Regions from separate parts of the Limnohabitans sp. 103DPR2 genome, predicted to be linked through region 2. Evidence: predicted binding sites of a transcription regulator. Region 2 holds the regulator's gene; the other holds the start of a gene.
What was found. The regulator LexA, encoded in region 2, represses DNA repair genes until DNA is damaged. The targets are predictions, from matches to a motif close to ACTGTATNNNNATACAGT.
Positions count from the first base shown of each region.

Region 1 (15,435 bases), 1.0 Mb from region 2:
ATTGCAATGCCAATTCGGTGGCGCGTTGGTAAAGTGCTTCGTCTTTGGTTTTGCGCGCTGCATCCAAAATGATGGCAAAGCCAGCACCCGGCTCACCTGCTTGCACATTGAGTTCGCCCAACAGCAGTTGGTAAAACAAAACCGCATTGAGGTTGGAGTTTTCAATGGGCGGTTCTGCACATACCCCCGCTGTGGCCCAGACCAATGCAATCGATGAAAACCAATACTTCATAGAGGCATCATAATCCACGAGCCCTTGCGACGCAGGGTTTGGCCCTTTATTTTCACTCTGTCCTGTCTGCCGATTCGATGCCTGAATTGCCCGAAGTAGAAGTCACCCGGCTCAGTTTTGCCAGCCGGATTGAAGGCGCGCGCGTTGTGGCCCTGCACATGGGCAAGCCATTGCGTTGGCCTTTGGGTGTGGCCCCTTCGGTTTTGGTGGGGCAAAGCGTCTTGCGCGTGCGCAGACGCGGCAAGTACTTGCTGCTGGACATGGACCGCGGCGTGTTGATGCTGCACTTGGGCATGTCGGGCAGTTTGAATTTCGCCCCAACGCAGGCGCCTGCTGGCAAACACGATCACATGGACTTGGTCACCACCCAGGGTACTTTGCGCTTGCACGACCCTCGAAGGTTTGGCGCTGCCGTTTGGTCGGCGTCAGAACATCACGAGCCTGCCCTGAAATTGCTCAGCAAATTGGGCATGGAGCCCCTGACCGATGGCTTTGAATTGAAGTTGTTTCAAGTAGGGCTTAAAAAGCGCTCTGCGCCCATCAAACAAGTGTTGTTGGCGGGTGATGTGGTGGTGGGTGTTGGCAACATCTATGCCTCGGAAGCCTTGTTCATGGCCGGTATCAAACCTACTGTGAAAGCCGACAAAGTGAGCGGCCCTCGGGTGGCCAAGTTGCACGCGGCCATTCGCCAAGTGTTGGCACGCGCCGTCGAACAGGGCGGCAGCAGCCTCAAAGATTTTGTGAATGCGCAGGGCAACACCGGGTACTTTCAATTGGAAGCCGCGGTGTATGGCCGAACGGGCTTGCCTTGCCGGACATGTGAAACGCCCATCAAGCAAATTGTGCAGGGGCAGCGCTCTACTTTTTACTGCCCCGTATGCCAAAAGCGATAAAACCTGCGGTCAGTTTGGCCGAGACCTTGGTGGCATGGCAGAAGGTGCATGGCCGCAACCACTTGCCCTGGCAAAACACACGTGATCCTTATCGGGTGTGGTTGTCTGAAATCATGTTGCAACAAACGCAGGTCAGTACAGTGCTGGCGTACTACGCCAAGTTTTTAGAAAATTTTCCCACTGTGGCCGATTTGGCGGCAGCGCCCCAAGACAAAGTGATGGGCCTGTGGAGTGGATTAGGCTATTACAGCCGTGCGCGCAATTTGCATCAATGCGCCAAAGATGTGGTGTCACGCTTTGGTGGTGAGTTTCCAAACAATTCAGAAGCCTTGATCACCTTGCCAGGTATCGGCAGATCCACTGCGGCCGCTGTGGCGTCGTTTTGTTTCTCGGAACGTGTGGCCATCATGGATGGCAATGTGAAGCGTGTTCTCACGCGCGTGTGGGGCTTCGCAGATGATTTGTCGGTGGCCAAGAACGAAAAAGTGTTGTGGCAAATGGCGCAAGAGGCGCTACCTACTCGAAACCTCCAAACCGCCATGCCGCGCTACTCACAAGCCATCATGGATTTGGGGGCCACGGTGTGCTTGCCGCGCAAGCCCCATTGCGATGAATGCCCTGTGCAAACGCAATGCAAAGCCCATGCACTTGGCGAACCCGAAAAGTATCCCGTCAAAACGCGCAAGCTCAAACGCAGCAGCGAAGTGCTGTGGCTGATGCTGGCGCAAAACGCGCGGGGTGAGGTGTGGTTGGAAAAAAGACCTGCGTCTGGCATCTGGGCCAGCCTTTACAGCTTGCCTGTCTTTGATTCAGAGGAAGCGATGCAAGCTGCTTTAACGCCGTCATTGCAAAAGGCTTCGCTTGCTGGCGCTTTGAAGTGGGACGTGTTGCCTGCTTTCAAACATGTGCTGACGCACAAAGATTTGCATTGTCACGTGGTCAAACTCAAAGCAGTCAAAGGAGCGCCTGTGTTGTCCGAGGGCGCGTGGTGGTCAGAAAAAGAATGGACCTCGTTGGGCTTGCCACAGCCCGTGCGTCACTTGCTGTCGAGTTCTCTGTGACGCTTTAAAGTCAGCCAATTGGCAGCAAAGCGCTGGCTGAGTTTTTCGACCAAATAAACCGAACGATGTTGACCACCCGTGCACCCAATGGCCACGGTGATGTAGTTGCGGTGGTCTTTTTCAAGCGCAGGTAACCATTGGTCTAAAAAACTCTCAATTTGACTTTGCATCAAATTGACTTCGGAATAGCTTTGCAAAAACTTTTGCACAGGCTCGTCTTTGCCCGACATGGGGCGCAGCGCCGACTCGTAGTGCGGGTTGGGCAACATGCGTACATCAAACACGTAATCGGCATCGAGTGGGATGCCGCGCTTGAAGGCAAAGGATTCAAACACCAAGGTGAGTTTGGCAGCGGGCGAGCTGACCAAAGATTTCACATAGCTTTGCAGCTGTGCGGCGCGCAGCAAGCTGGTGTCGATGATGTGCGCAGATTCGCGCAGATTGGACAAGAGCTCGCGTTCGTACTCAATGGATTCGGTCAGCGCGCGTTCGCCTTCGGCCGCATTTCTGCCAGACAAAGGGTGGCGACGTCGTGTCTCGGAATAGCGGCGCAGCAAAGTGTCGGACGCAGCATCGAGGTAAATGGACGTGACTTGAAAGCCTAAATTGCGCAAGACTTCCAATTGACCCGGCATCATGGGCAAAGAAGTGGCACTGCGCACATCAATGGCAATGGCCACACGCTGTTCTTTTTGATCACGCTCTAGTTCAGCAAACGGAATGAGCAGTTCGGGTGGCAGGTTGTCGACGCAATAAAAACCTGCATCTTCCAGCGCGTGCAAAGCCACGGACTTTCCGGAACCCGACATGCCAGTGATCAATACGATTTCCATGATGTCCAGACTTCAGAAATTTACTTGGTCAGCATTTCGCGCGCATGCGCCAAGGTGGTGGCAGAGAGTTTTTCGCCGCCCAGCATGCGTGCAATTTCGGTCACGCGCTGCTCACCGGCAATGTGCGACACGTTGCTGCTCACACCTTCTTTGCTGCTCGACTTGCTCACCAGCAAATGGTGGTCTGCGCAAGAGGCCACTTGGGGCAAGTGGGTGACGGCCAGAACTTGGCGGTGCACGCCCAATTGCTTCATGAGGCGGCCTACTGTTTCGGCCACAGCACCGCCAACACCCGAGTCAACCTCGTCAAAGATCAAGGTGCCTGCTTCGCCCAACTCGCTGGTGGTGACGGCAATGGCCAAGGCAATGCGCGAGAGTTCTCCGCCAGACGCCACCTTGCCAACAGGGCGAGGCGTGCTGCCAGCGTGACCCGCTACCAAAAACTGAATGTCTTCCAAGCCATGCTGCGCAGCATCGTCTAATGCAATCAGAGCCACTTCAAATCGGCCACCTTGCATGCCCAAGTTTTGCATGGCCTGCGTCACAGCTTGTGACAATTTGGGCGCCGCTTTTTTGCGCTGTTGCGACAGTTTTTTAGCCTCGGTTTGATAGGCTTGACCGGCCGCTTTGGCTTGTGCTTCCAAGCCTTCTAAATCGCTGGCAGCTTCCAAGGCATTGAGCTCTTGTTTCCAACCTGCCAGCAAGCCCGCGAGTTCTTCGGGGGGGCGTTTGTAGCGGCGCGCTAAAGACATCCACTGCGACATGCGCTGATCCAGCTCGTTCAATCGATCGGGGTCTAAATCGGTTTTGCGCAAATAACTTTGCAGTGAATGCACTGCATCCTCGGCTTGGGCCAAACTCGACTGCAGCACTTCTGCAATGCTTTGAAATTCGGGCTCGACGTGGGCTTGATCTTGCAAATTGCTGATGGCTTGGGACAGCAAAGCAATGGCGCCGCTAAGGCTGCCCATGCGTGCTGACTCGTCGCCATCCAGGGCGGCCAAGGCCGACTGGCCGGCATCAATCAGGGCTTGCGCATGCGACAGGCGCGTGTGCTGCGTGTTGAGCTCTTCCCATTCATCCAAGGCGGGTGCCAGTTTGTCGAGCTCACCAATTTGCCAGGCCAAGCGCTCTTGCTCACGGCTTAAGGAATCTTGTGCGCTCTTGGCTTGTTGCACCGCTTGCTGGGCTTGACGCCAAGTTTGCCAAGCAGTTTTGAGTGCATCGGTGCTGATGCCCGCATAGGCGTCAAGCAAGCCGCGCACTGCATCTGGGCGCGTGAGGCTTTGCCAGGCGTGTTGGCCATGGATGTCGAGCAGCATTTCGCCCAAGGCGCGCAATTGGGTGGCAGTGGCTGGGCTGCCATTGACCCATGCGCGGCTTTTGCCTTGAGGGTCGACGCTGCGTCTGAGCAAAAGTGTGTCAGCGACTTCGAATCCTGCTTCTTCTAAAACCGCGTTCGCTTGCGGCGGGCAGTCAAATTCAGCTGACACTTCGCAACGCGCGGCACCTTCGCGCACCACGCTGGAATCTGCGCGTTCGCCGAGTGCCAATTGCAGGGCATCGATCAGGATGGATTTGCCAGCGCCTGTTTCGCCTGTGAGCACGCTGAAGCCTTGCGATAGATCGAGGTCGAGTTGGCGCACGATGACAAAATCGCGCAGACTGATGTGACGCAGCGCCATGGCTTAAACGCCTCCCTCGTTCCAGTGCATTTTTTTGCGCAAGGTGTCAAAGTAGTTCCATCCTTGTGGATGCAAAAACCGCACTTTGTGAATTGACTGCTCGACGGTAATTTGATCGCCCAACAACAGGCTGGCCAAAGACTGCATGTCAAAGTTGGCACTGGCGTCGCGGCCCGACACAATTTCAATGCTGATGTGCGAGGTGTCCGGCAACACGATGGGACGATTGGACAGTGTGTGCGGCGCAATAGGGGCAATGACCCAGCCGCCCAAAGTGGGATGCATGAGCGGGCCACCGGCCGACAAGGAATAAGCGGTGGAGCCTGTGGGCGTGGCCACAATGAGGCCGTCGGCACGCTGCGTGGCCACAAAGCGGCCATCGACTTCAATGCGAAGTTCCACCATGCCCGAGGTGGCACCGCGGTTGACCACCACGTCGTTCATGGCAAAGGTGTCAAACACACAATGCTTGTCGCGCCACACCTTGGCGTGCAGCATGCTGCGCTGCTCTTCTTCAAATTGGCCCACCAGCATAGGCTGGAGGGTTTGCTCAAACTGGCCCATGGGAATATCAGTGATAAAGCCCAAGCGACCTTGGTTGATGCCAATGAGCGGCAATCCGTATTGCGCCACCTGGCGGCCAATGCCCAGCATGGTGCCATCGCCACCAATCACCACGCCCAAATCGCATTGCTGGCCGATTTCGGCCATTTTGAGGGTGGGGTAGAGGTTGAGGCCTAGATGCTCGGCGGTGCCGGCTTCCAGCACCACTTCGGCGCCGATGCGACTGATGAATTGGGCCACATCGTCCAGTACCCGACGCGAGCTTTCCAAAGCCGCGCCAGAAACCACGGCGTGGTACTTGCCAAAAAGCGCAACGTGACGAAATTTAGACTTCATTCGCAAATTACATCATTAAAATGACCGAATGCTAGATGATCGTGCCAAGTTATTGCTCAAAGCGCTGGTTGAACGCTACATTGCGGACGGCCAGCCTGTGGGGTCCCGCACGCTGTCCAAGGCGTCCGGGCTTGAATTATCCCCTGCCACCATTCGAAATGTCATGTCCGACCTCGAGGAGTTGGGCCTGATTGCCAGTCCGCATACATCGGCTGGCAGGGTGCCCACCAATAGGGGTTATCGCCTATTTGTCGACACCATGTTGACGGTTCAAAAGGGCGAATTGCCCACCCAAAGGCTGGCGCCTGACCAACCGCAAAAGGTCATTGCCAACGCCGCCAACCTGTTGTCCAGTTTGTCGCATTACGTGGGTGTGGTGATGGCGCCTAAACGTGCGTCGGTGTTCAGGCACATTGAATTTTTGCGTTTGTCTGAAAAACGCGTGTTGCTGATCATTGTCTCGCCCGAAGGGGACGTGCAAAACCGCGTCATCTTTACCGAGGCTGATTATTCACAAAGCCAGTTGATTGAAGCGTCCAATTATTTGAACGCGCATTACGCGGGCATGGCCATCGAACAAGTTCGCATGCGTGTGAAGCAAGAGCTGGTCAACTTGCAGTCTGAAATTGCCAGCCTCATGCAGGCTGCGGTGCAAATGAGTTCAGAGGCTTTGAGTGAAGACGAAGGCGATGTGGTGATTTCTGGCGAGCGCAACTTGTTGTCGGTGAGTGACTTCTCTAGCGACATGGGCAACTTGCGTCAGGCCTTTGATTTGTTTGAGCAAAAAACGCAGCTCATGCGACTGCTCGATGTGTCTAGTCAGGCTGATGGTGTGCGTATTTTCATTGGCGGTGAAAGCCAGTTTGTGCCCATGCAAGAGTTGTCGGTGGTCAGTGCGCCTTATGAGGTGGACGGCCATGTGGTGGGCACGTTAGGCGTTATTGGTCCGACACGCATGCCCTACGAGCGCATGATTCAAATTGTGGACATCACGTCCAAGATGGTGGGCAACGCTTTGAGTCAGTCGAAGTAAATCGACTGACTCGTTTTTCAATCAAGAAGGTTCATGCATCCAAGCCGCATGCTTGGGTGCGCGCTTGGTTTTGCTCCACTCGTTCAGCATGTCCCACTTCACTTCGTCCAAGGTTTTGTACATCTCGGGCGTGCCGGTGTTGGTGGCCAGTTCCAAACGGTGACCGTTGGGATCAAAGAAATAAATGCTTTTGAAGATGGTGTGGTTGGTGGGGCCCAACACTTCAACGCCATTGGCCTCTAGCTTGGCTTTGGCGGCCAGCAAGGTTTCCATGCTGTCCACTTCGAAGGCCATGTGCTGCACCCACGCAGGGGTGTTTTCATCGCGGCCCATTTCGGGCGAGTTGGGCAATTCAAAGAAGGCCAGCACGTTGCCACCACCTGCATCCAAAAAGATGTGCATGTAAGGATCGGGCGCTTTGGTGGAGGGCACCAAGTCTTCGGCAATGGCCAGCACAAAATCCATGTTCAAGTTTTTGGCGTACCACTCGACGGTTTCTTTGGCGTCTTTGCAGCGATAAGCCGCGTGGTGAATTCTGCTAATTTTCATGACATTCCTTTAGGCGTCTATTTGAAGGGCGCCACGTCTAATTTGATCACGTTCCAAGGACTCAAACAATGCTTTGAAGTTACCTTCGCCAAAGCCCTCATCGGCCTTGCGCTGGATAAATTCGAAGAACACTGGGCCCAACAAAGTTTGCGAGAAGATTTGCAACAACAAACGCTTTTCGCCATTGGCCGTGGAGCCGTCCAACAAGATGCCGCGTGCCTGTAATTCTGCCACTGGTTCGCCATGACCTTTCAGGCGCTCTTCCAGCATCTCGTAGTAGATGTCGTTGGGGGCCGTCATGAGCGGAATGCCGGCCATTTGCAGGGCGTCAACGCTTTTCATCAGGTCGTCCGTGCGCAACGCAATGTGCTGAATGCCTTCGCCGTTGAACTGCATCAAATACTCTTCAATTTGTCCGCCATTTTTGCCAGATTCTTCGTTCAAAGGAATGCGAATGAGGCCATCGGGTGCCGTCATGGCGCGGCTGGTGAGGCCGGTATGTGCGCCTTTGATGTCGAAGTAACGGATTTCGCGAAAGTTAAAAATCTTCTCGTAAAAAGCGCCCCAAAACGCCATGCGACCCTTGTACACATTGTGGGTAAGGTGGTCAATGATTTTGAAGCCATGGCCCACGGGGTGGCGGTCTGCACCTTCAATGAATTCAAAGTCGATGTCGTAAATACTCCTGCCGTCTTCGTAACGATCGATCAAATACAGGGGCGCACCGCCGATGCCTTTGATGGCGGGCAGTCTTAACTCCATCGGCCCTGTCGGCACCTCGACGGGTTGCGCGCCCATGTCTAGCGCACGAGCGTAGGCTTTGTGCGAGTCTTTGACTCGAAACGCCAGCGCGCAAGCGCAAGGACCATGCTCTGCGGCAAAGTAGCCCGCCAAGCTTCTGGGTTCGCGGTTGACAATGAAATTGATGTCGCCTTGGCGGTACAGAACCACGTCTTTGGAGCGGTGTTTGGCCACCAAAGAGAAGCCCATTTTTTCAAACAAGGGCTCTATGACACCCGCCACGGGAGATGCAAACTCTACGAACTCGAAACCGCACAAACCCATCGGGTTGTCAAACAAATCAGCCATGAAGTGCTCCTTTGAAATTCTTGGGCAAGCCAGCGCGCCACAAAGTGCCATTGGTTTGTTCCCCTGTCAGCCATCCAGCCACTTGCTGGCGCAAGGCCAACAGTTTGGGAATATCGATGCCCGTCTTCACGCCACACGCTTCCAGCATAAAGGCCAAGTCTTCGGTGGCCGCGTTGCCGCTGGCGCCAGGTGCATGGGGGCAGCCGCCAATGCCGGCGAGCGACGCATCAAAGCGTTGAATGCCCAGGCTGAGCGTGGCATAGGCGTTGGCCAGTGCCAAGCCGCGCGTGTCGTGAAAGTGGCCGCAGCAGAGTTTGTTGCCAGCGATGCGCAAGGCTTTTTCTACCAGCACGCTGACCGAGTGCGGGTCGGCATAGCCCACGGTGTCGGCCAAACTCACGCGGTCTGCGCCAGCGTCTAACAAGGCCTGCATGAGGCGCAGCACTTCTTCCACTTTCACTTCGCCTTGCAAGGTGCAACCAAACGCAGTACCCACACCCCCTTCAATAAGGGTCTTCTTGCCAGAGGCATCGCGTGCTGCGCGAATGCGCGCCAGCTCTTGCACCACTTCATCGGGCGTTTTGCGCAAGTTGGCCAGGCTGTGTGCATGGCTGGCCGACAAAGGCAAGACCATCAGGTCGGCATCGCCTTCCAATGCGCGTTCGGCACCTTTCAAATTGGGGATGAGCACAGAGGCCGCGAGGCCGGGCAGTGTTTTGGCAAAGGCCAGTACGTCCCAGGTGTCTGCCAGTTGCGGCATGAGTTTGGGCGGTACAAAAGAGCCCACTTCAATTTCGCGCTGACCAGCCGCGTAGGCCTGCTTGACCCACTCTATTTTTTGCGCTGTGGGCAAAATGGTTTGAATGCTTTGCAGGCCATCGCGCAGACCGACTTCTCGAACGATGGCAGTGGCGGGCAAAGTGGGCATGGTGGTGTTTTTAATGGCGAGAAATTCATTCTAGACCACTGGCACCTCTGTCCAATCGGTGGTGTAGTTGGGCGATCGTCTTTCTTGCCGCATTTGCCACCCGCTGTAGGCGCCTTGCGTGGACACCTTCACTGCGCCCCGGCCAAAGCGTTGGTTCAGGGCGTCCAAGGTTTGCATGAGCGTACCTTGCGCAGGCGCAGGCTCTTCTAGCAAGTCGCCTTGGTAGTGCGTGACGGGGCTGATGTCGCTCAACACAATGCCGGCTTTTTTGTATTGGTACTCGGGCTTGTACATGCGCTCGCACAGCGCGTCTACCCATCTGAAAATGACCAGGCTGTCGTTGGTGGGGTAGGGCAGTGGCACGGCCAAGCTGGGTGAGTACTGCGGTAAGTCTTTTCTAAAACGATTGGTGTGTAAAAACGCTTGAATGACAGCCGCTTGGCTGTTTTGTGCGCGCAGTTTGGCGCAGGCGTTGGCCACAAACGTCGACAGCGCATCTTTTAAAACAGGCAGTTCGGTGACCATGTTGCCAAACGACCGGCTGGAAATGATTTGCTGTTTGTCGGGTGTAATTTCTTGCAAATCGACGCAGGGTATTTCTTGTAATTCGCGTTGGGTTTTTTCTATCACCACGCCAAAGTCGGCGCGCAAGGTGGGCGTGTGTGCGGTTTTTAAATCTTGCACCGTGTGAATGTTGTACTCGGCCAAACGCTTGGTGAGCTTGCGACCCACGCCCCACACTTCCTCCACAGGCAATTGTGTGAGTAGCTTGTCTTTTTGTGCTTCAGTGAGCGCGTTGAAATTGAACACACCTTGCGAGCGTGGATGCTTCTTGGCCACATGGTTGGCCAGCTTGGCCAGTGTTTTGGTAGGCCCAATGCCCACGCAAACTGGAATACCCGTCCACTGCATCACGCGCTGGCGCATGGCGTAACTCACCTCGCGCAAGTTGGGTGTGCCGGTGAGGTCGACAAAACATTCGTCAATGGAATACACCTCCGAGCGCGGCGAGTACTCGCTCAAAATTTGCATCACGCGGTTGGACAAGTCGGCGTACAAAGCGTAGTTGCTGCTGAGTGCAAACACACCGTGCTCTGCCACCAATGCTTTGCACTCAAACCAAGGCTGGCCCATGCGCACGCCCAAAGCCTTGGCCTCGTTGGAGCGCGACACCACGCAGCCATCGTTGTTGGACAGCACTACCACGGGCACGTTGCGCAGGTCGGGGCGGAACAAGCGTTCGCAGCTGACGTAGAAGTTGTTGCAATCGACCAGGGCCAGTTGTTGAACGGGTGCTTGTGGGGCAGAACTCATAGCGATGCACGACAGGTTGATGAGGTGTCAATACAGCTTGTGCAAGTTGTAAGTGACCACGCCCCAAACGCTGAGCTCCTCGCCGCTCTTGACCACAATGGGTGGGTACAAAGCGTTTTCGGCGACCAGCTTGACCACGCCACCGCGCTTGTACAAACGCTTCACGGTGAACTCGTTGTTGAGCACGGCCAGCACAATGTTGTTGTGCTTGGCTTCAATGGAGCGATCGATGACGAGGGCGTCACCTTCGTAAATGCCCGCGCCCACCATGGAGTCGCCCTTTACTTTGAAAATGAACGTGGCCTCTTTGTTGCGAATGAGGTGGTCGTTGAGGTCAATGCGTTTTTGGGTGTGGTCGGCTGCGGGCGAGGGAAAGCCAGCGGGCACTTTCCAGGCGCACATGTTGAGCCACAGCTTGGGGGCGGTGGGGTTTATTGGCTGAGGTGTGATGAAAGCAGTTGTAGGCATGCTTCAAATATACTGTACGAAAATACAGCATTCAAGCTGAAATTTTGAAGAGAAAAATGAAATAGCAAGAAAAATTCAAAGGCACTGCGATAATTTTCAATTTATTTTGTTCTCTAAGGATCAAATAGTTAATCATTGGATAAATTTCTAATAATTTTGATCTCATTGGAGCAAAATATGGGTTAAAAAGCCATTATCAAATTAATGTGTTCTTATAAGATCAAATTATGAAGATTGAAACATCACGCATCCATGAGTTGGCCAAAGCGCTAGAAACCGAGCGCAAACGACAAAAATTGTCTCGTGAAGAGGCTGCTGCAGTTTGCGGTGTGAGTACTTCATTCATTCGAGATGTGGAGGCCCATCCAGAAAGCTGCAGTCTTGGCAAGCTTGTGAGGTTGGCCAGTGGCTTAGGGCTCACCTTTCACATCACAGGCTTGTCGCAGACCGAAGGCGACCCATCATGATCCGACTGCGTGTGTGGGCTAACGCCCAACCAATGGGGTGGTTAGGCCATGAGATGGCGCAGTATTTTTTTCAATATGACGAAGAATGGCTCAAGGCCAAAGATGCCTTTCTGCTTGCGCCGCAGTTTGAATTGCGCAAGGAGCCTTATAGAGGCGACGCGGTCAAGACCTTCTTTGGCAATTTATTACCAGAGGGAACGCCACTGGATGAGGTCCTGAATCAGATTCAGCTTCGAGGTGCCAACACCTTGGAGTTGATCGGTGAGTTGGGAGCCGATTTACCGGGCGTTTTGTCTGTATTGCCAGATCATGTCACCCCCAATCAACTACAAAAATACAGCGAGCTGTCAAAAGCGCAACTCAGTGCCAGGGTCAACGCACGTGCAGACAAGCAAGCACTCCTGACTTCGAACGCGCAAACCCGAATGTCACTGGCTGGTGCGCAAGACAAAGTTGGTTTGCGTTACGACGATCAGCGTGGTCTTTTATACGACAGCGTTGCTGGCGCACCTACCACGCACATCGCCAAACCAGACTCTAGGTTGGTGCGCTACCAGCCCAGTGCGATCAATGAATACCTGTGCATGAAATTGGCTGCAGAAATGCAATTGCCTGTGCCACCTGTTTATTTACTTCGCTTGCCTGAAGCGCTTTACGTCGTGCAGCGCTATGACCGTGTTGTTGTCAATGAAGAGATCATTTGTTTGCATCAGATTGACGCCTGCCAGTTGTTGGACGTCGGCTCTGACTGGAAATACGAGCGTCAAGGTGGGTTCGTCAGCCTTAAAAAAATTGTGCATGCGTTTCGAGATTTGAAGCTCTCGGGTAAAGACTTGTTGTCTGTACAACGCTGGGTCATGTTCAATTACTTGATCGGCAACAGTGACGCGCATGCCAAAAATATTTCGTTAATGATTAACAGTCAGGGGTATGTGCTTGCGCCTTTTTATGACCTTTTGTGTGTGCAGGCCTACGGTGACAACGATTTGGCACTTTTTATTGGCGATGAAAACACCTACCAAGCCGTAGGCGCACATTCATGGGAGGCGTTTTGTGCCGATTGTGAATTTGGCTTTAAACCCTCTATGGCATTGTTCAGAAAAATGGCCAAAGACATTGGCAAGTCTTGGGAGAAAACGGTGGGTGCAGCAACTCGCCAGCTTCAGCTAAGCACTGCTGAGACTTTGCTGATAGAAAAAATCGGCGCCATCATCCGTTCTAATAGCAAAGCTGCTTTGTCCATGACATCTAGCTGATCAAACACAAGGAGACCCTATGAGCGCTTATGTGATTTTTGATGTGGAAATTTTTGACTTAACCCGCTACCAAGAATTCATGACGGGCGTTAAACCGGCCCTAGAAGCTGCGGGTGGCAAGTACTTGGCACGGGCCGGCGAGCACCGCGTTTACGAAGGTGACTGGGAGCCTCGGCGCATCGTCATTTTGGAATTTCCCGACATCGCTGCGTTTGAAAGCTTCTACAACGGGCCCATCTACCAGGGCCTTAAAAGCATTCGCGATGAATGCAGTCGCGCGCGCTTGGTAGCTGTACAGGGCTTGTAAGTGTCAAGGCACTGGAAGGGTTATTTCAAAGTACGAGCGCACTTCTAAGTACGCCATTGGTATATTGAGTGTTTATAAAACTGAGGAGACCTCATCATGTTGGACAGACGCTTGTTTTTGGGTGCTGGCATTGCCGGCGCATCCGCTCTTACTTTCTCATCGGTGTGGTCACAGTCGGCCCCCAACTTCGGCTTGCCCGACCTGCCTGCCGTTGGCCACAAGCGCATGAAGCTAGGCAAGATGGAAATCATCGCCTTGAACGATGGCGCTGTGCGCCGCCCCTTGGGCGAAGAGTTTGTGACCAATGCCCCCCTGGAGCAAGTCAAAGCTTTGTTGGCCAGCCAAAACCTGCCCACTGATTACATCGATGTGCCCTACAACCCCTTCTTATTGATCAATGGCGATCAGCGCTACTTGTTTGACACCGGCTTTGCCGACAATGGCCCGCCCACCACCGGTAAACTGGCCGCCAACTTGGCTGCCGTTGGTCTGAAAGCCTCCGACATCAACAACGTGGTGCTGAGCCACTACCATGGTGATCACATCAATGGCTTGCGCAACAAAGCCGGCGAATTGGTGTACCCCAATGCCCGCGTCCACGTGCCCGCCACAGAACACGCTTTCTGGATGGACGATGCCCGCATGGAAGCCGCACCCCCCGCCATGAAAGGCGCCTTCATGGGCGTTCGCCGTGCATTGGGTAATTTGGGTGGCGATCAGTTGGTCAAGTTTGAATCCGGCGCTGCGGTGGCGCCTGGTATTACTTCTGTGGCGGCGTTCGGCCACACCCCAGGCCACACCTTGTTCCGCATGGACTCTGAAGGCCAATCGTTTGCCTATGTGGCCGACATTACCAATGTGCCTTCCCTGTTTGCCCGCGCACCCGATTGGGCTGTCTTGTTTGACATGAACCCTGCCATGGCACGTGTGTCTCGTCGCCGTGTGTTTGACATGTTGGTCAAAGACAAAATGATGGCGGGTGGCTTCCACTTTCCGTTCCCAGCGTTTGGCACGATGGAAGCCAGTGGCAACGGGTATCAGTTCAAGCCTGTCGCTGCGTGATCAACACATGTCCTTGACTTAATTAACAATTTGGTTAATTATTCGGGGCATGAGTGTCCAAAAATCTTCACAAGTTATCAAGACGCGAGACGCTGAAAGGTCTCGCGCAATCATCCTCAATGCAGCCCTCGAAGAGTTTGCGCTATTTGGCTTGGGCGGCGCCAGAATTGATCGCATTGCAGAGCGGTCCAACCTGAATAAAAGATTAATCTACTACTATTTCACAGACAAAGATCAACTCTTTCAAGCTGTGCTGGAAAGTGCTTACGAGCAGATTCGCGAAAGAGAAAAGAAGCTCAATTTGCAATCTCTTGAGCCAGCCATGGCAGTCAGAACCCTGGTTGAATTCACCTGGAATTACTACCTAGAGCATCCGGAGTTTTTAACCCTCCTCAACAGTGCAAATCTGCATAAAGCAAGACATATTCAAGAGTCACCTAATGTGCGGGCGCTTAACTCACCGCTGATTGAGTTGCTGGGCGAAATCTTAGAAAAGGGTCGGCTCTCTGGCGAGTTTCGGGGCGGTATTGATCCTGTGCAGCTTTATGTTTCTATTGCTGCACTTTCCTATTTCTATTTGTCCAACAATTCCACCTTGTCTTCCATCTTTGGCCGCGACTTGATGAGCCCCAAAGCCAAGAGCGAACGCTTGTCACACATGTGCGAAGTGATCCTAGGGTATGTCCTGAGGAACTAGATTTGATTGGATATTGACAGGCCTTAAGCCCTCTCTAGAATTAACTGAATGGTGAATTGCCTGCTCATTTCACCGCAATGATTTTTCACCCAATGGAGATATGTCATGAAATTCACCCGTCGACCTGTATTTGCTTTGATGTTGGCTGCCTTGCTTGCCACGCCTGCATTTGCACAATGGAAGCCTACAAAACCCATCACTTTGATCGTGCCTTGGGCGCCTGGTGGCTCCACCGATCAGGTCACGCGTGTCACGGCGGCTGAACTCGAAAAACACTTGGGTCAGAAAATCATCATCTTGAATCAACCGGGCGCCTCGGGCTCGGTGGGCACTAAAAATGCATTAGAAGCCGCCAAAGATGGCTACACCTGGACGGCAGGTGGCGCCAAAGACTTGGGCAACTACAAAGTCTTGGGCATGATCGATACCAGCATCAAAGATTGGAACTTGTATCTCAATGTGGCCCACGTGGCAGTCATTGGCGTCAATGCTGACACGCCCTACAAAACCATGCCTGACTTACTCAAGGCCATGAAAGAAAAGCCTGGTTCAGTGTCAGTCGCTACTGCGGGTGTTAACTCCAGCGGTCATGCCGCCATTGAGGCTTTGGCCCGTGCCGCAGGCATTACCTACAAACACGTGACTTACGACGGTGGCGCAC
Region 1 is NZ_CP011834.1:907,750-923,184, forward strand. It holds gene L103DPR2_RS04455 (tetratricopeptide repeat protein) at 1-232, opposite strand, end outside; gene mutM (bifunctional DNA-formamidopyrimidine glycosylase/DNA-(apurinic or apyrimidinic site) lyase) at 310-1,125, shown strand; gene mutY (A/G-specific adenine glycosylase) at 1,110-2,186, shown strand; gene rapZ (RNase adapter RapZ) at 2,162-3,019, opposite strand; gene recN (DNA repair protein RecN) at 3,040-4,704, opposite strand; gene L103DPR2_RS04480 (NAD kinase) at 4,708-5,604, opposite strand; gene hrcA (heat-inducible transcriptional repressor HrcA) at 5,633-6,637, shown strand; gene L103DPR2_RS04490 (VOC family protein) at 6,659-7,186, opposite strand; gene hppD (4-hydroxyphenylpyruvate dioxygenase) at 7,196-8,275, opposite strand; gene L103DPR2_RS04500 (hydroxymethylglutaryl-CoA lyase) at 8,268-9,203, opposite strand; gene L103DPR2_RS04505 (Y-family DNA polymerase) at 9,234-10,517, opposite strand; gene L103DPR2_RS04510 (LexA family protein) at 10,545-10,985, opposite strand; gene L103DPR2_RS04515 (helix-turn-helix domain-containing protein) at 11,213-11,452, shown strand; gene L103DPR2_RS04520 (HipA domain-containing protein) at 11,449-12,708, shown strand; gene L103DPR2_RS04525 (DUF1330 domain-containing protein) at 12,728-13,015, shown strand; gene L103DPR2_RS04530 (MBL fold metallo-hydrolase) at 13,112-14,077, shown strand; gene L103DPR2_RS04535 (TetR/AcrR family transcriptional regulator) at 14,127-14,774, shown strand; gene L103DPR2_RS04540 (Bug family tripartite tricarboxylate transporter substrate binding protein) at 14,880-15,435, shown strand, end outside.
Region 1: L103DPR2_RS04510 (LexA family protein) is a predicted target of LexA. The motif match lies at 10,997-11,014, and genes of this name have one in related genera.

Region 2 (15,435 bases):
TCACGTTCTTGGGCCAATTGGTGGTTCAAGCTTGAACCATCCGCTTCGTTTAACAGTTCTTTGATGCTGGCCAATGCATTGGGTGCACGCTGGTTCAACTTGCTGGCCATGGTGAGTGCTGTGCCCAAGGCTTGCCCAGGCTCGCACAATTTGTTCACAACGCCTAATTCGTGTAACCGCTCGGCGCCCACTCGATCACCCAACATCAAGAGCTCTGTGGCCAATTGACGGGGCATGACGCGCGACAAGCTCCATGTACCGCCGCCATCCGGCGACAAAGCGATGTTGCTGTAGGCCATGACAAAAATGCTGTTGCGTGCTGCCACAATCATGTCGCAGGCCAATGCCAATGAAAAACCAGCGCCAGCAGCGGGTCCTTCAACGGCCGCAATGACGGGTTTGGGAAAAGTGCGAATGGCTTCAATCCAGTTGTGCAAACCCTCAATGCTTTGGGCTTGGTGCTCTGGCGGTTTTTGACGGTTGTCGTTCAGGCGCTGCAAATTGCCACCGGCACTGAACAAACCACCGTCACCCGTGATCACCACACTCTTGACCTCTGAGCTGGACTCGGCCACGCTAAGCGCTTCGACGCCGGCTGCATACATTTCTGGGCCCAGTGCATTCCTGTGTTCAGGATTGCTGAGGGTCAAAATGAGTGTGGCGCCTTCGCTGGTGCTGAGCAGTTGTGCTGACATGAGATCAGTCCTCGGTTTGCAAAAGAGACAAACCAATGGCACCACGGCGACGCAACCATGGACTCGGGCGATAACGTGGGTCGCCATAGACGGTTTGCAGGTTGAACAGCACTTCTAAAACATTGGTGGGGCCTAGCTTGTTACCCAGGGCAAGTGGGCCGACAGGGTAGCCCAGACCTAAGGTGACTGCAATGTCCAAGTCTTGCGGCGTGCACACGCGTTGTTGGCACATGTCGGCTGCAATGTTCACAATATTGGCCACCACACGTTGCGTGATGAAGCCACCGCTGTCGCGAACCACACTGACAGCTTTGCCATCCTTGGCAAACAAGGCATGGGCTGCGTCGCGCATGTCGCTGCGTGTGGCAGGATTGGTGGCCAAGACGCGGCGCTTGGTGGCTGCATCGTCAAACAACATGTCGATGCCAACCGTGCGGGCAGGGTCCAAACGCTCAACCACAGCCACAGTGGTGACATCAAAGCCCAATGGCGCTACCAGCGTCAGCGCTTGTGGAGAAGGCGATGCCCCTGTTTCAATGGTGGCACCCAAGTCCTTCAACAGCTGAAGAAGCTCAAGCCTTCTGGAGGCGCGAGGCGAAACCCAGACAGGTGGGAATTCTTTAACCTCGGGTACTGGCGGCTCGGGCGCAATCACGGGCTTGCCTTCTACATAAGTGTAAAAACCTTCACCTACTTTTTTGCCAACGACACCGCCTGCAAGACGCTGGGCTGTGATGACGCTGGGTCTGTAGCGTGGTTCTTGGTAGTACTGGTTGTAGATGGATTCCATAACAGGATGTGAGACATCCAATGCCGTTAGATCGAACAGTTCGAAGGGGCCTAATTTGAAGCCGACTTGGTCTTTCAAAATTCGATCGATGGTGGCGAAATCGGCCACGCCCTCGGACACAATGCGCAGCGCTTCAGTGCCGTAACCACGGCCCGCATGGTTGACGATGAAACCAGGCGTGTCATTCGCTTGGACGGGTGTGTGGCCCATTTGCGTTGCAAATTCAGTGAGACGTTCGCAAACTGCTGGGTTGGTTTTCAAACCTGCGATGACTTCCACAACCTTCATCAAGGGAACAGGATTGAAGAAGTGATAACCCGCAAAATTGGCTGGTCGCTTTAAGGCTGCTGCAATGGCGGTGACGGACAGTGAAGAGGTGTTGGTGACCAGTACAGCCGTCTCAGGCAACAAGTTTTCAAGTTCAACGAACAATGATTTTTTGATGTCTAAGCGTTCAACGATGGCTTCAACAACCAACTCACACGACTTCAAATCATTCAGGGTGCTGGCACCGTTTAAACGTGATTTGTAGGCATTGACGGTGTCTGCATCCAGTCGCCCTTTGGTGGCCAGTGATTCCCAGACTTGGAAGACGGCTTCTTTGGCTTTTTGAATGGCGTCTGCTTGCGTGTCATAAAGCCAGACTTGGCTACCTGCTTGTGCGGCAATTTGAGCAATGCCGCGGCCCATAGCGCCTGCGCCAATGACGGCCACTTGATTGAATGCGATGGTCATTTGTTGAATTCGAATTTGTAAAAAAAAGTTACTGCATCCGCGCAGTGTGTTTTTCAGCGACGAACTTGAAGTGCGCCGGGATTGACGATATTGGTCGGTGTGCCTTTGATGAAGTTCACGACGTTGTCAAACGCTGCACCAAAGTACAACTCGTAATTGTCTTTTTCGACGTAGCCAATGTGAGGTGTACAGATGCAATTCTCGAGACGCAGCAAAGCATGACCCTGCAAGATGGGTTCATGTTCAAAGACATCAATGGCAGCCAAGCCAGGACGACCACGGTTGAGTGAACTGATGAGTGCATCGGGTTCAATCAGTTCTGCGCGCGATGTATTCACAATCATGGCGCTGGTCTTCATGCGTGACAAGTCGTCGAGCGTGACGATGCCGCGTGTGGCATCGTTCAAACGCAAATGCAAAGAGATCACATCACTTTGTTCAAAAAAGGCTTCACGTGTGGTGGCTGGAATGTAGCCGTGCTGTGCTGCTTTTTCCCTTGAGGCTTCACTTCCCCAAACTACAACTTGCATGCCAAAGGCCTTGGCGTAACCTGCGACCAGCTGGCCAATCTTGCCGTAGCCCCAGATGCCCATGGTGCGGCCGCGCAAAACCGTTCCCATTCCAAAATTGACAGGCATGGATGCAGACTTGAGGCCTGATTGTTGCCAAGCACCATGTTTGAGGTTGCCAATGTATTGCGGCAATCTGCGTGCCGCAGCCATGATCAGTGCCCATGTGAGCTCGGCCGGTGCGTAAGGTGATCCGGTGCCTTGGGCCACAGCAATGCCTCGCTCGGTGCAAGCTTCTAAATCAATGTGAGAGCCTGCATGGCCAGTCTGTGAAATGAGTTTAAGTCGAGGCAACTTTTCAATCAGTTGTCTGCTGAGGTGTGTGCGTTCGCGAATCAAAACCAGAATGTCTGCGTCTTTAAGTCGCACAGACAATTGGCCCAAACCCTTGACGGTGTTGGTATAGACCTTGGCGCTGTAGGCATCCAATTTGGACGCGCAATCTAGTTTTCGGACGACATCTTGGTAGTCGTCAAGGATCACAATGTTCATAGGCACTATTGTGCCTTGCCCGAAGGCTTCTATGGCCTTCTGAATTCAAATTTTGAGCACCAAAATGCACTGCATAAATGGCAGCAATGGTGCAGGGGGATTAATGGGGCAGGGAAGGCTTGCTTTTGGCTTCTAAAGCAACCAAACGGTCGAGTTCGGCGCAGACGTCGGCCATGCGGCCAGAAATGACCATTCGACCTGCGCAAGAGGCGGTTTCGCCTTGCTCTGACACGCGAAGGACGCGAAGTGCACGTTGTTGTGCTTGTCGAGGCCCCAAGCTTGAACTTGGACTTGCACCAGAAATGCTGACTTTGTGACTTGGCTGGGCCTTTTCAAATGGGTTGTCCAAGTTCATTGAAGAGCTGAGGAATTTTTGAAAACCGTTGTAAATGCTTGTGATGCCGAGGAGTGCGATGGTCATATCTAATCTTTGAAAATGGATGAGCGAATCAAATAATGCGGTGGACAGGGCAATGAGAGATTTACATCAGCAGCGTGTTGCGGATGAGACCCACAGCCAAACCTTCGATGTCAAAGGGTTCGCCAGGTTGAACCAAAATGATGGGGTAGTCGGGGTTTTCGGGCAGCAGTTCAATGCGATCGGATTGGCGACGCAAGCGCTTGACGGTGACTTCTTCACCAAGTCGTGCAACCACAATTTGGCCATTTCGTACCTCTTTGGTGGCTTTCACGGCCAGCAAGTCGCCGTCCATGATGCCTGCATCGCGCATGGACATGCCACGAACACGAAGCAAATAATCGGGTTGCTCTTGGAACAGGTGAGTTTCGACGTGATAGGTGCGATCGACATGTTCTTGGGCCAAAATAGGTGAGCCGGCAGCAACACGTCCAATGAGTGGCAATGCCAATTGGGCAAAACCTGGCAATGGCAGGCTGAACAGGTCGCCAGAGTTGCGCAGGCTGTCTCGTGAGTTGCCTTTGAGACGAATACCGCGGGATGTACCGCTGACCAAATCGATGGCGCCTTTGCGTGCCAAAGCTTGCAGGTGTTCTTCGGCTGCATTGGCAGATTTGAAACCCAATACCTGTGCAATTTCTGCGCGTGTTGGCGGTGCGCCAGTTTCAGCGATGGTTTTTTGGATGAGCTCCAAAATTTGTTGCTGACGGGCTGTGAGCTTGGGTTGATCGATCATGGTGCGGTCCTTGAAAGGTGGCTGAGTTGACAGATAACTGTTTTCTTATCCAGTAACTGTATTTTTAACCAGTCTTTTTTGAAATGCAAGCAAAAAATCAAAAAATTGTTGTTTTAGGCACCGGCGGCACGATTGCGGGCGAGTCCAGTTCGGCTTCTGAGGGGCTCAGTTACAAGGCTGCTCAGAGGGGGATTGATGTCTTGCTCCAGTCTGTTGCAGAAATCGGACAGGGTCTTCCAGAGGCCTTGAGCGGCTACCAATTTGAATCTGAACAAGTGGCGCAGCTGGACAGCAAAGACATGGACTTTGCCACTTGGTATCACTTGGCTCAGCGTTGTGAGGCTTGGCTATCGCAGGATGATGTGGCGGCGGTGGTGATCACCCATGGCACGGATACGCTGGAGGAAACGGCTTATTTCTTGTCCCGTGTCATTGCCAATGAAAAACCCATTGTGCTGACTTGTGCCATGCGTCCTGCCAATTTCAAAGATGCCGATGGCCCCCAAAATTTGCGAGACGCATTGACGTTGGCATCAGTTGCCAAAGGCGCTGGTGTTTGGATGGTGGCAGCTGGCGAAATACACCACAGTCAGCATGTTCAAAAAGTACATCCCACGCGGTTGAATGCCTTTGACTCGGGCGAAGCTGGCTTGGCAGGCACAGTCATTCAGGACCATGTGACATGGCGTTCAGAGTTTGCGCCAGTGGCTCAGCCCAACAAAATCAAGCTTTCTCACTTACCTGATCCCGCATCATGGCCATGGGTTGAAGTCATCATGAACCATGTGCAAGCCAGTTCTAAGCTGGTAGATCTGCTAATCAATGCCGGCGTACGAGGCATCGTGCTTGCAGGAACAGGCAACGGCTCTGTCAGTACCGATTTGAAGGAAGGGCTGCTGCGTGCGCAAGATGCGGGCGTGCAAATTCGTGTTGCCAGTCGGTGCAACCAAGGGCCTGTGATCGTGACGGCGTCACACATCTTCCCTGTGCTGTCAGGATTGAGCCCAGTCAAATCAAGAGTGGCTTTGATACTGGACATGGTGTCCAAGCCAACCGACTGATTTACCCAAAAAAAATCCGGCCTCAGCCGGATTTGGACATCGCACGTGCGCGTGATCAGGCAGCGCCCAAAGCTTGCATGGCGCGCTGGGTAATGTCCTCCACTGAGCCCATGCCGCTGATGGCGCGGTACTGAGGCGCAGCGTGTGCTTCAGCTTTAGCCCAATCGGAGTAATAGGCCACCAAGGGGCGTGTTTGTTGGCTGTAGACGTCCAAGCGCTTTTTGACGGTTTCCTCTTTGTCGTCTTCGCGTTGAACCAAGGGTTCGCCGGTGACATCGTCTTTGCCTTCCACTTTGGGTGGATTGAATTTGACGTGATAGGTGCGGCCAGACGCAGGGTGTGAGCGACGTCCGCTCATGCGCTCAATGATGGCATCAAAGGGCACATCAATTTCGAGCACGTAGTCGAGTTTGACGCCTGCGGCTTTCATGGCATCAGCTTGGGGAATGGTGCGAGGGAAGCCATCAAACAAGAAGCCATTGGCGCAATCTGCTTGCGCAATGCGTTCTTTGACCAAGTTGATGATGAGGTCGTCGCTGACCAGGCCGCCCGATTCCATGACGGCTTTGGCTTGAAGACCGAGCGGGGTGCCCGCTTTTACAGCGGCACGCAACATGTCGCCTGTGGAGATTTGCGGGATGGAAAATTTCTCGCAAATGAAGGCCGCTTGCGTACCTTTGCCCGCACCAGGTGCGCCTAAAAGAATCAGTCTCATGGAAGTTCCGAATAGTTGTTAAATCTTTCGCCACAGCCTGCATGGCTCTCACTGGAGAATAGCATGGGAATCCCAAATTTTCCTGACGCCAGCCCTTCGCGGGGATCAGGCCTTGAAAAGTTCACGAACGCGTGCCAGGTCTTCGGGTGTATCAACGCCTGGGCCTGGGGCTTTTTCTGTGACGTGGACTGCAATTTTGTGGCCATGCCACATGGCGCGCAACTGTTCCAGTGCTTCGCAGCTTTCAATGGGAGCAGGGGGCAACTGGGGGAAGGCTTTTAAAAAACCCACTCGGTAGCCATAAATGCCAATGTGCCTGAGTGGCGCGGGGGACGGCAGTTGTTGAATGCCTTGGGTGTTGCCATCGCGCCACCAAGGAATGGGCGCACGGCTGAAATACAAGGCCAGTTGCGCCTGATCCAGAACCACTTTCACCACGTTGGGGTTGGTAAATTCTGCAAGTTGGTGGATGGCATGGGCTGCGGTGCTCATGCTGGCCGAGGGGCGTTGAGCCAGCAAAGAGGCAACTTGGTCGATCAAATCTGGGTCGATCAGGGGTTCATCGCCTTGCACATTGACCACCACATCGTCGTCTGTCAATCCGAGCAAGGTGCTGGCTTCTGCCAACCGATCGCTGCCACTGGGATGATCAATGCGGGTGAGCAAAGCTTTAATGCCATGAGCTTCGCAAGCAGAAACAATGTCTGGACTGTCTGCTGCAACCACCACTTGCGATGCGTTGGACAATGCAGCACGCTGCGCAACCCTGACCACCATGGGCAAGCCTTGAATGTCTGCCAAGGGTTTGTTGGGTAGCCGTGTTGACGCTAATCGCGCGGGAACCAGGACTGTGAAAGAGCGACTCATGTCAGTGGTCGGGCTGTTTAGACCAAAGGCGTACGGGGTTTAAGTGATTCCAATTCTTCGTCACTGAGTGTGCGTGCTTCGTTTTCTAGCAAGATCGGAATGCCATTTCGAATGGGGTAAGCCAAACGCGCACTGCGCGACCACAGCTCTTGCAATTCGCGTTGCACATCCAAATGGCCCTTGGTGACTGGGCAAACCAACAGTTCGAGTAATTTCGTGTCCATGGCTTCAATGATAACGGTGACGGGTGTTGACGAGTGCATCGAATGCCTGCCAGAACGACAATTCTGGCTCAAACAGCAGAGGAACCGCAAAAGCTTCAGGGTGAGTTGCCCAAAGCTTGATGGCGTCTTTCTCTGTGCACAGCAATTTCAAATGGGGATGGGATGCGTGCCAGTTTGAAAAGTTGGCGTGATCGGGCAGGGCATGGAATTGTGCAATTTGAATGCCGCGCTCTTCCAGCATGTGGGCGAAAGCCTTTGGTTTCGCAATACCACACACCACTTCAACAGATTGATTTTGGAGCGCAGTCAATTCGATGGATTGACCCAAGCCATTGATGGCCTGCGCACTGAGTTGGCGAGTGGACTCGAAGCCTTCAGCCAAAGTTCTGCGCTGCGTGTGAAGCAACAAGTCGACAGTTCTGGGCCAAGACTCTCGCAAGGGGCCGGCCGGTAGCAGGTGCCCATTGCCGATGCCCATGCTGTCCATGACGCAAATTTCGATGTCCCTTTGAAGCGCTGCATGTTGCAAGCCATCATCGCAAACAATGAAGCGGATGTTGGGGTACTGATGCAAGAGCTGCTGTGCCGTAGCGACGCGATTGGCGCCTACTGCGACGGGGACTTGGCACTTCTGAAAAATCAACAAGGGCTCATCACCTACTTGATCGGCTGAACTTTGCGCGTTGACCAGCTGAATTTGATCTTGCGTGCGTCCGTAGCCTCTGGACACCACACCCACTTGATGACCTTGTTGTGTCAAGCGTTGCACGATGGCCATCGTGAGCGGGGTTTTGCCGCCGCCTCCCGCCACCACATTGCCCACCACAATGACAGTGGCATCAAGCTTGTGTGTTTGAATGAATCCCAAGGCGAACAATGAGCGCCGAACAAACCAGGCCAATTTGTAAAGCAGTTCGATGGGCCACAACAAATAGGTGATGACTGAAGTGGTTTGCCAATGGCGTGGCAGTTGATGAAGCCATTGCATGGTGCGTCGCTCAGCGAATAACGCTTATGGCTTGGTCAAGTTGTTGCCAGACGCATTTTGCGTGGCAAACGAAATTTTGGAAATGCCTTGCATGCGCGCTGCTTCAAGGACATTGACCACGGCTTGATGAGAAGCGGATGCATCGGCTTTGATCAACAAGGTGGCGTCTGATTTGTTCATGCTGCTGAGTGCCGTGCCAATGTCTTGCGGTGTTTTGCCTTCGAGTTTTGCACCATTGACAGCGTACATGCCTTGCGCATTGACTGACACCACCCAAGTTTGGGGTGTGCCTGAAGACTGTTGCGAATTGGCTGATGGCAAGCTCAAGTTCATTTCATTGAACTTGGACCACGTGGTGGTGAGCATCAGAAAAATGAGGATGACCAGCAAGACATCAATGAACGGGATCAAATTGATGTCGGGTTCGGCTGGTGCGGTGGTTTTGAATTTCAAGGCGGGCCTTTTGAAAAATCAATCGCGCATGGCGGCCAAATGTCTTGCAAAACGCTCGGATGCCCACTCCATTTGGAGCACCATGCGATCGACCTTGGCTTTGAAAAAACGCCATGCCATGAGGCAAGGAATAGCGACCAACAGGCCCAATGCCGTGTTGTACAGCGCCACCGAAATGCCGTGGGCCAGTTCAACGGGTTGTTGTTGTCCAGGCGATTGCAAACCAAACAATTCAATCATGCCAATGACGGTTCCCAACAAGCCAAGCAAGGGTGCCGCAGACGCCAATGTGGCCAAAGCGTTCAGGTAACGCTCAAGTCCTTGCGCCGCCATTCGGCCTTCCATTTCCATGCTTTCTCGCACGTCTTGGTGACTGGCGGAGGGATTGAGCGCCAATGTCTGAAGGCCCGCTGCAAAAATGGGTCCAACGGAACCCATTTGGGCCAATTCTTGAAGGCTTGCATCGGAGGGGAAGCCTTGTCGTGTGCTGTCGATGGCTTTGGTTAGCGCGTTTGCTGGCAGCACTTTGGACGTTCGCAAAGCAAAGATGCGCTCGAAAATGATAGCGAGTGCAAAAATGGAGCAGAGGATCAAAGGCCAAATGGGCCAACCTGCGGCTTGTATGATGCTTAACAAAATCAATCTTTCTACTTCTGGTTTCAGTTTTAATTATGGCTGATGGAATTGTTCCGTCATTCTGTGGATAACTTTGTGAAGAACATGGCCAGAACGGCCTTGTAAACCGCATGAATCCTGGGTTTCTTTTGACTGCTTATTATTTGATCAATATTTTTTTCAATGATATCAATGACTTACAAGAATGAATGCATTTGTTTGGCCGTTTATTCAGTGAACCGCCTTGCTAATCCGAAACTGTGGACTGTTTCGGATTGAAATTAAAGGCTTGGCTGTAGAAATGCTTCTAAAACCCGCAAAAAATAAGGCTTTTTTGTCATGCGCGTAGATTCTGAGCCACGTGTTTGGTCGGTTGGTGCTTTGTGCCTTGCAATTGCAGACACTTTGAATGCGCGCTTCAATCCTGTTGCGGTCAAGGGCGAAATTTCTGGCTTTGCGCGCGCAGCCAGTGGCCATTGTTATTTCAATCTCAAAGACAACAGCGGGCAAATACGCTGTGCCATGTTCAAAAGGGCCGCCAGTGCTTTGGGCTTTGTACCGCGCGATGGCGAGTTGGTTGAAGTTCGCGGCAAATTGGGCGTTTACGAAGCCAGAGGCGACTTGCAGTTGATTGTCGACAGCATGCAGCGGGCTGGGCAAGGCGATTTGTTCGCCCAGTTTCTCAAGCTCAAAGCCACGCTTGAGGCAGAAGGCTTGTTTGAACCATCTCGCAAGCAAGACATCCCCGCGCAACCTCGTGCCATCGGCTTGATCACATCTTTGGGGGCTGCGGCATTGCACGATGTGGCCTCAGCCTTGCAAAGGCGTGTCCCGCACATTCCTGTCATTTTGGCGCCGGCCTCAGTTCAAGGTGCCAACGCCCCCTTGGAGTTGCTGCGCAGTCTTCAGCAGTTGGTCGGCTGGCAAGGTCCGACAACAAACGCATCACCCCAAGGGCTGGCCGTGGATGTCATCTTGATGGTACGCGGTGGTGGTGCCATGGAGGATTTATGGGCCTTCAACGACGAGTCTTTGGTCCGAGCGATTGCCTCGTGCCCGATTCCCATTGTGTCGGGTGTCGGTCATGAAACTGATTTCACGCTCGCAGACTTCGCCGCTGATTTACGCGCGCCAACGCCCACAGCAGCTGCTGAAATGGTGGCCACTGAAAGAGCCCAGTTGTTGGGGGAACTGGATGCATTCCAAGAAGAACTCGCGTCTGCACTGAACCTCACTGTCGACAGAATGAATCAACGACTCGATTGGATAGCAGGGCGTCTAGGTCGACCTTCTTCGCGCTTGAGTGACCAAACCCGCCGTTTGTCGAGAATTTCTCAGGCCATGATGTTTGGCCTGAAAGGCCAGGTTCAACGCAATCAGCAAAAATTGCAGCGACTGGCGGAGTCCATGCCCCGAGCGCGTCAACAAAACCTGAACGATGCGCATCGACAGCTTCAAAATTTCGAAACGCGCCTTGGGTTGCTAGACCCCCACTTGGTTTTGGACAGAGGCTATGCGTGGCTGACGGATGAGGCGGGACAGGCCTTGACCAAGGTGGGCAGTTTTCAAACTGACCAGCGTGTGACGGCCACCTTGGCTGATGGCGAGGTGCTACTGCAGGTTAAATCCCAAAGCTAGCACCCCGTTAGAGGCAACCCTTGAAGGCGTGAGCTTTTTGCGGGTCTGACGCAGACAAATGTGCCTGATCAACCTACAATAGTCTTTTGATTTTTATTGCACTTTTACGAGGACACCATGGAACATACCCTGCCAGCACTGCCTTATGCCATCGACGCATTGGCCCCTCACTACAGCCAAGAAACTTTGGAATTTCACCATGGCAAGCACCACAACGCTTACGTTGTGAATTTGAACAATTTGCAAAAAGGCACTGAATTTGAATCAATGTCTTTGGAAGAAATCATCAAGAAATCCAGCGGCGGTATCTACAACAATTCCGCTCAAATCTGGAACCACACCTTTTTCTGGAACTGCATGAAGCCCAACGGCGGTGGTGAACCTACAGGCGCTTTGGCTGCTGCCATTAACGCCAAATTTGGCTCCTACGCTGCGTTCAAAGAAGCTTTTGTCAAAAGCGCCGTGGGCAACTTCGGCTCTGGCTGGACATGGTTGGTTAAAAAGGCTGACGGTAGCGTCGACATCGTCAACATGGGCGCCGCAGGCACACCCCTGACAACAGCCGACAAAGCCTTGTTGACAGTGGACGTTTGGGAACATGCTTACTACATTGACTACCGCAACATGCGTCCTAAGTTTGTTGAAACATTCTTGGACAAGTTGGTCAACTGGTCTTTCGCAGAAGCCAATTTCGCTTAATTTGCGAATTGCCAAGCTGCAAAAAAAAACAGCCCCTTGGGGCTGTTTTTTTTTCGTACGCTGAAGCTCAGCGAATCATCATGCCACCATCGGCCACGATGGTTTGACCCGTGATGTATTTGCCCGCGGCACTGGCCAGCAAAACGGCAATGCCGCCAATGTCATCGGGTTCACCAATGCGGCGCAAGGGCGTTTCGTTTTCAACCATGCCCGCTTTCACGGGGTCGTCTGTTAAGGCTTTGGCAAAGTCAGTGCGAATGAGGCCTGGCGCGATGCAGTTGACGCGAATGTTGTCGGGACCCCATTCAACTGCCAAGTTGCGAGCCAGTTGCATGTCGGCTGCTTTGGAAATGTTGTAAGCCCCAATGACGGCGGAGCCGTGCAAACCACCGACCGATGACACCAAGACAATGGCGCCATCTTTGCGAGCCTTCATGTCTGGATAGACCATGTTGCAAAGCCAAGTGCTGGACAACACGTTGTTGTGCATCACTTTGTTGAAGATCTCATCGCTCATGCCGGTAGCAGGGCCGTAGTAGGGGTTGCTGGCGGCATTACAGACCAAGATGTCGATCGGTCCCCACGTTTCTTTGGTTTTTTGAATCATCGCCTGCAGTTGGTCCTTGACTGCAATGCTGGCGCTGATGGCCATGGCCGTGCCGCCTTCGGCTTGAATTTCCTTGACCACCGCTTCGCAGGCGTCCAATTTACGGCTCGACACCACCACTTTGGCGCCTGCGCGGGCCAATTGAAATGCGATGGATCGGCCAATGCCGCGGCTGGCGCCTGTGACGATGGCAACTTTGCCAGTGAGGTTGAACAGTTTCATAGGTCTCCTTGGATGTGAAGGGTTGATGTCCCAAACCAAAAGTGTGCCTTTAAATGGGCCATTGAACTGTCGTGCGTGTGTCAGCGACAATGGCGTTTGAACAAATGCAATGAGCAAACTAAACCATTTGAGCATGTCAATGGATCGAATACAAACAGTGGTGATCGGGGCTGGGGTGGTGGGCCTGGCGGTTGCGCGCAAGCTGGCGCTTGAAGGTCAAGAGGTCCTGCTGCTCGAGTCTGCAGATGCCTTTGGCACAGGCACCAGCTCGCGCAACAGTGAAGTGATTCACGCCGGTATCTATTACCCCCAAGGGTCCCTCAAGGCGCAACTTTGCGTGCAGGGTCGCCAACGTCTTTATGCCTACTGTCGTGAGCGCAACATTGCGCACCAACAGTGTGGCAAATTGATTGTGGCGACTTCGCCCGAGCAAGTGGCGCAATTGAGTGCAATTCAAGCCAAAGCGACGGCCAATGGCGTTGTGGGGGCGGATGCGCTGCGGCTGTTGACTAAATCGGAAGCCTTGGCCAAGGAGCCGGCTTTGAATTGTGAAGCCGCCTTGTGGTCGCCTAGCACCGGCATTGTGGACAGCCATGCTTTGATGCTGAGCTACTTAGGTGATTTTGAAAATGCTGGCGGTTTGTTGGCACTGAATTCGCGCTTTGAATCCGCGCAAGTGTTGCAGCAAGAGGGTGCCACTCAGTTTTTAGTCCGCACCGTCGATGGCACTGAGTTGTTGGCGCAAAGTGTGGTCAACGCAGCTGGTTTATCAGCCCCCGATGTGGCTCGGAAATTCTTGGGCATGAACACTGCGCATTTGCCCAAGGCTTATTACGCCAAAGGCAATTATTTCAGTTTGTCTGGCAAGTCACCATTCAAGACGCTGATCTATCCGGTGCCCGAAGCAGCAGGCTTGGGTGTGCACTTAACTTTGGACTTGGCGGGCCAAGCGAAGTTTGGACCTGATGTGGAATGGGTGGACTCTCCTGATAATTTAGAGGTTGATCCGCGCAGAGGGGATGCGTTTTATGCCGAGGTACGAAAGTACTGGCCTGGCTTGGCCGACGGCGCTTTGCAAGCTTCTTATGCCGGCATACGGCCCAAGATCAATGCGCCTCATAAAGCCGCGGCAGACTTTGCCATACTGGGCCCGCAAGCCTTGAAAGTGAATGGATTGGTTCACTTGATGGGAATTGAGTCACCCGGCCTGACAAGCTCATTGGCCATTGCTGAGCGGGTGTGTACTTTGCTTCAGCGGTGATGCTGGTTAAGACTTGCTCAATTGCTGCAAGGCCTTGGCCACTTCATGGACCAATGTAGGGCCTTTGTAGATGAGACCCGTGTAGATTTGCACCACATCGGCACCGGCTTCAATTTTACTGACGGCGTCGTAAGCGCTGAGAATGCCGCCCACGCCAATGATGGGAAATTGTGAGCCTAAGTGTTGCCTTAACAATCGAATGACACGGTTGCTGCCTGCCAACACAGGGGCGCCCGACAGGCCGCCCATTTCATCGCCGTGCGGCATGCCCTTGACGGCATCGCGCGACAAGGTGGTGTTGGTGGCAATGACGCCGTCAATTTGATGTTTGCGCAAACTGTTGGCGATAACGGCCACTTGTTCGTCGTCTAAATCGGGTGCGATTTTGAGGAACACGGGAACGCGTTTTTGATGCTTCTCGGCCAAGGCTTGTTTGCGTTCATTGAGCGCCGACAAGAGTTGGTCCAAAGCCTCGTCGGTTTGCAATGAGCGCAAGTTTTTGGTATTGGGACTGGAGATGTTGACCGTGACATAGTCGGCGTGTTCGTAGACGCCGCTGAGGCCAATGAGGTAATCGTCGGTGGCGCGTTCAATGGGCGTGGCGGCGTTTTTGCCAATATTCAAGCCCAGCAGGCGACCTTGGCTTCTGAACCTGGACTTTTTGACGTTACTCACAAACGCGTCCAGACCTTCATTGTTGAAGCCAAGCCGGTTGATGAGGGCTTTGGCTTCGGGCAGTCGGAACATGCGCGGCTTGTCGTTGCCTGGCTGGGGGAGTGGGGTGACCGTGCCGACTTCGACAAAGCCAAAACCCATGGCACCCAGACCATCGATGCACCGGGCATTTTTGTCTAGACCTGCAGCCATGCCTACGCGGTTGGGAAATGTGAGACCCGCCAGTTGGACAGGGTCGGCAATCCATGGCTGGCGGTAGGCACGGTCTAGAAAAGTGTTTTGGGTGCGGGCCAACTGTTGCAAGGTGAGGTCGTGCGCAGCCTCGGGGTCGAGGTTGAATAAAATTGGGCGGGCGAGGGCATAAAGGTTCAGGGACATTGGATAATCTCGTTCAATACAAGCATTGTCTCAAAAAAGCATATGACGCAAGACGAATTGAAAGCATTGGTAGGCCAAGCCGCATTGCAATACGTGGTCCCTGGTGAAATTGTGGGTGTGGGAACCGGCTCAACCGTGAACAAATTTATTGACGCATTGGCCTCCATGAAGGACCAAATTAAAGGCGCTGTGTCGAGTTCTGAGGCTTCTACGGTTCGCCTCAAAGCGCTGGGCATTCCCGTGTTTGACAGCAACGATGTGGCCGAGTTGGCGGTGTACATCGACGGTGCGGATGAAATCAATGGTCAAGGCCACATGGTCAAAGGCGGCGGCGCTGCGCTGACACGTGAAAAAATTGTGGCCGCGCAATCGAAGATGTTTGTGTGCATTGCCGACGAATCCAAATTGGTCGATCACTTGGGCACATTTCCATTGCCTGTTGAAGTAATCCCCATGTCCAGCGCCCGCATCATGGCGCAATTTGCCAAGATGGGCGGCCAAGCACAAGTTCGATTGAAAGATGGCCAGCCACTGGTGACAGACAACGGACAGCACATCATTGATGTGAAGGGTTTGACCATTTCAGACCCCGTGGCC
Region 2 is NZ_CP011834.1:1,923,042-1,938,476, reverse strand. It holds gene L103DPR2_RS09345 (oxepin-CoA hydrolase, alternative type) at 1-695, opposite strand, end outside; gene L103DPR2_RS09340 (3-hydroxyacyl-CoA dehydrogenase) at 700-2,220, opposite strand; gene L103DPR2_RS09335 (D-2-hydroxyacid dehydrogenase family protein) at 2,274-3,281, opposite strand; gene L103DPR2_RS09330 (hypothetical protein) at 3,382-3,702, opposite strand; gene lexA (transcriptional repressor LexA) at 3,764-4,435, opposite strand; gene L103DPR2_RS09320 (asparaginase) at 4,519-5,496, shown strand; gene adk (adenylate kinase) at 5,552-6,211, opposite strand; gene kdsB (3-deoxy-manno-octulosonate cytidylyltransferase) at 6,317-7,078, opposite strand; gene L103DPR2_RS09305 (Trm112 family protein) at 7,096-7,302, opposite strand; gene lpxK (tetraacyldisaccharide 4'-kinase) at 7,307-8,290, opposite strand; gene L103DPR2_RS09295 (ExbD/TolR family protein) at 8,315-8,743, opposite strand; gene L103DPR2_RS09290 (MotA/TolQ/ExbB proton channel family protein) at 8,762-9,379, opposite strand; gene xseA (exodeoxyribonuclease VII large subunit) at 9,698-10,996, shown strand; gene L103DPR2_RS14495 (superoxide dismutase) at 11,114-11,695, shown strand; gene L103DPR2_RS09275 (SDR family NAD(P)-dependent oxidoreductase) at 11,763-12,524, opposite strand; gene L103DPR2_RS09270 (NAD(P)/FAD-dependent oxidoreductase) at 12,664-13,785, shown strand; gene L103DPR2_RS09265 (quinone-dependent dihydroorotate dehydrogenase) at 13,792-14,838, opposite strand; gene rpiA (ribose-5-phosphate isomerase RpiA) at 14,881-15,435, shown strand, end outside.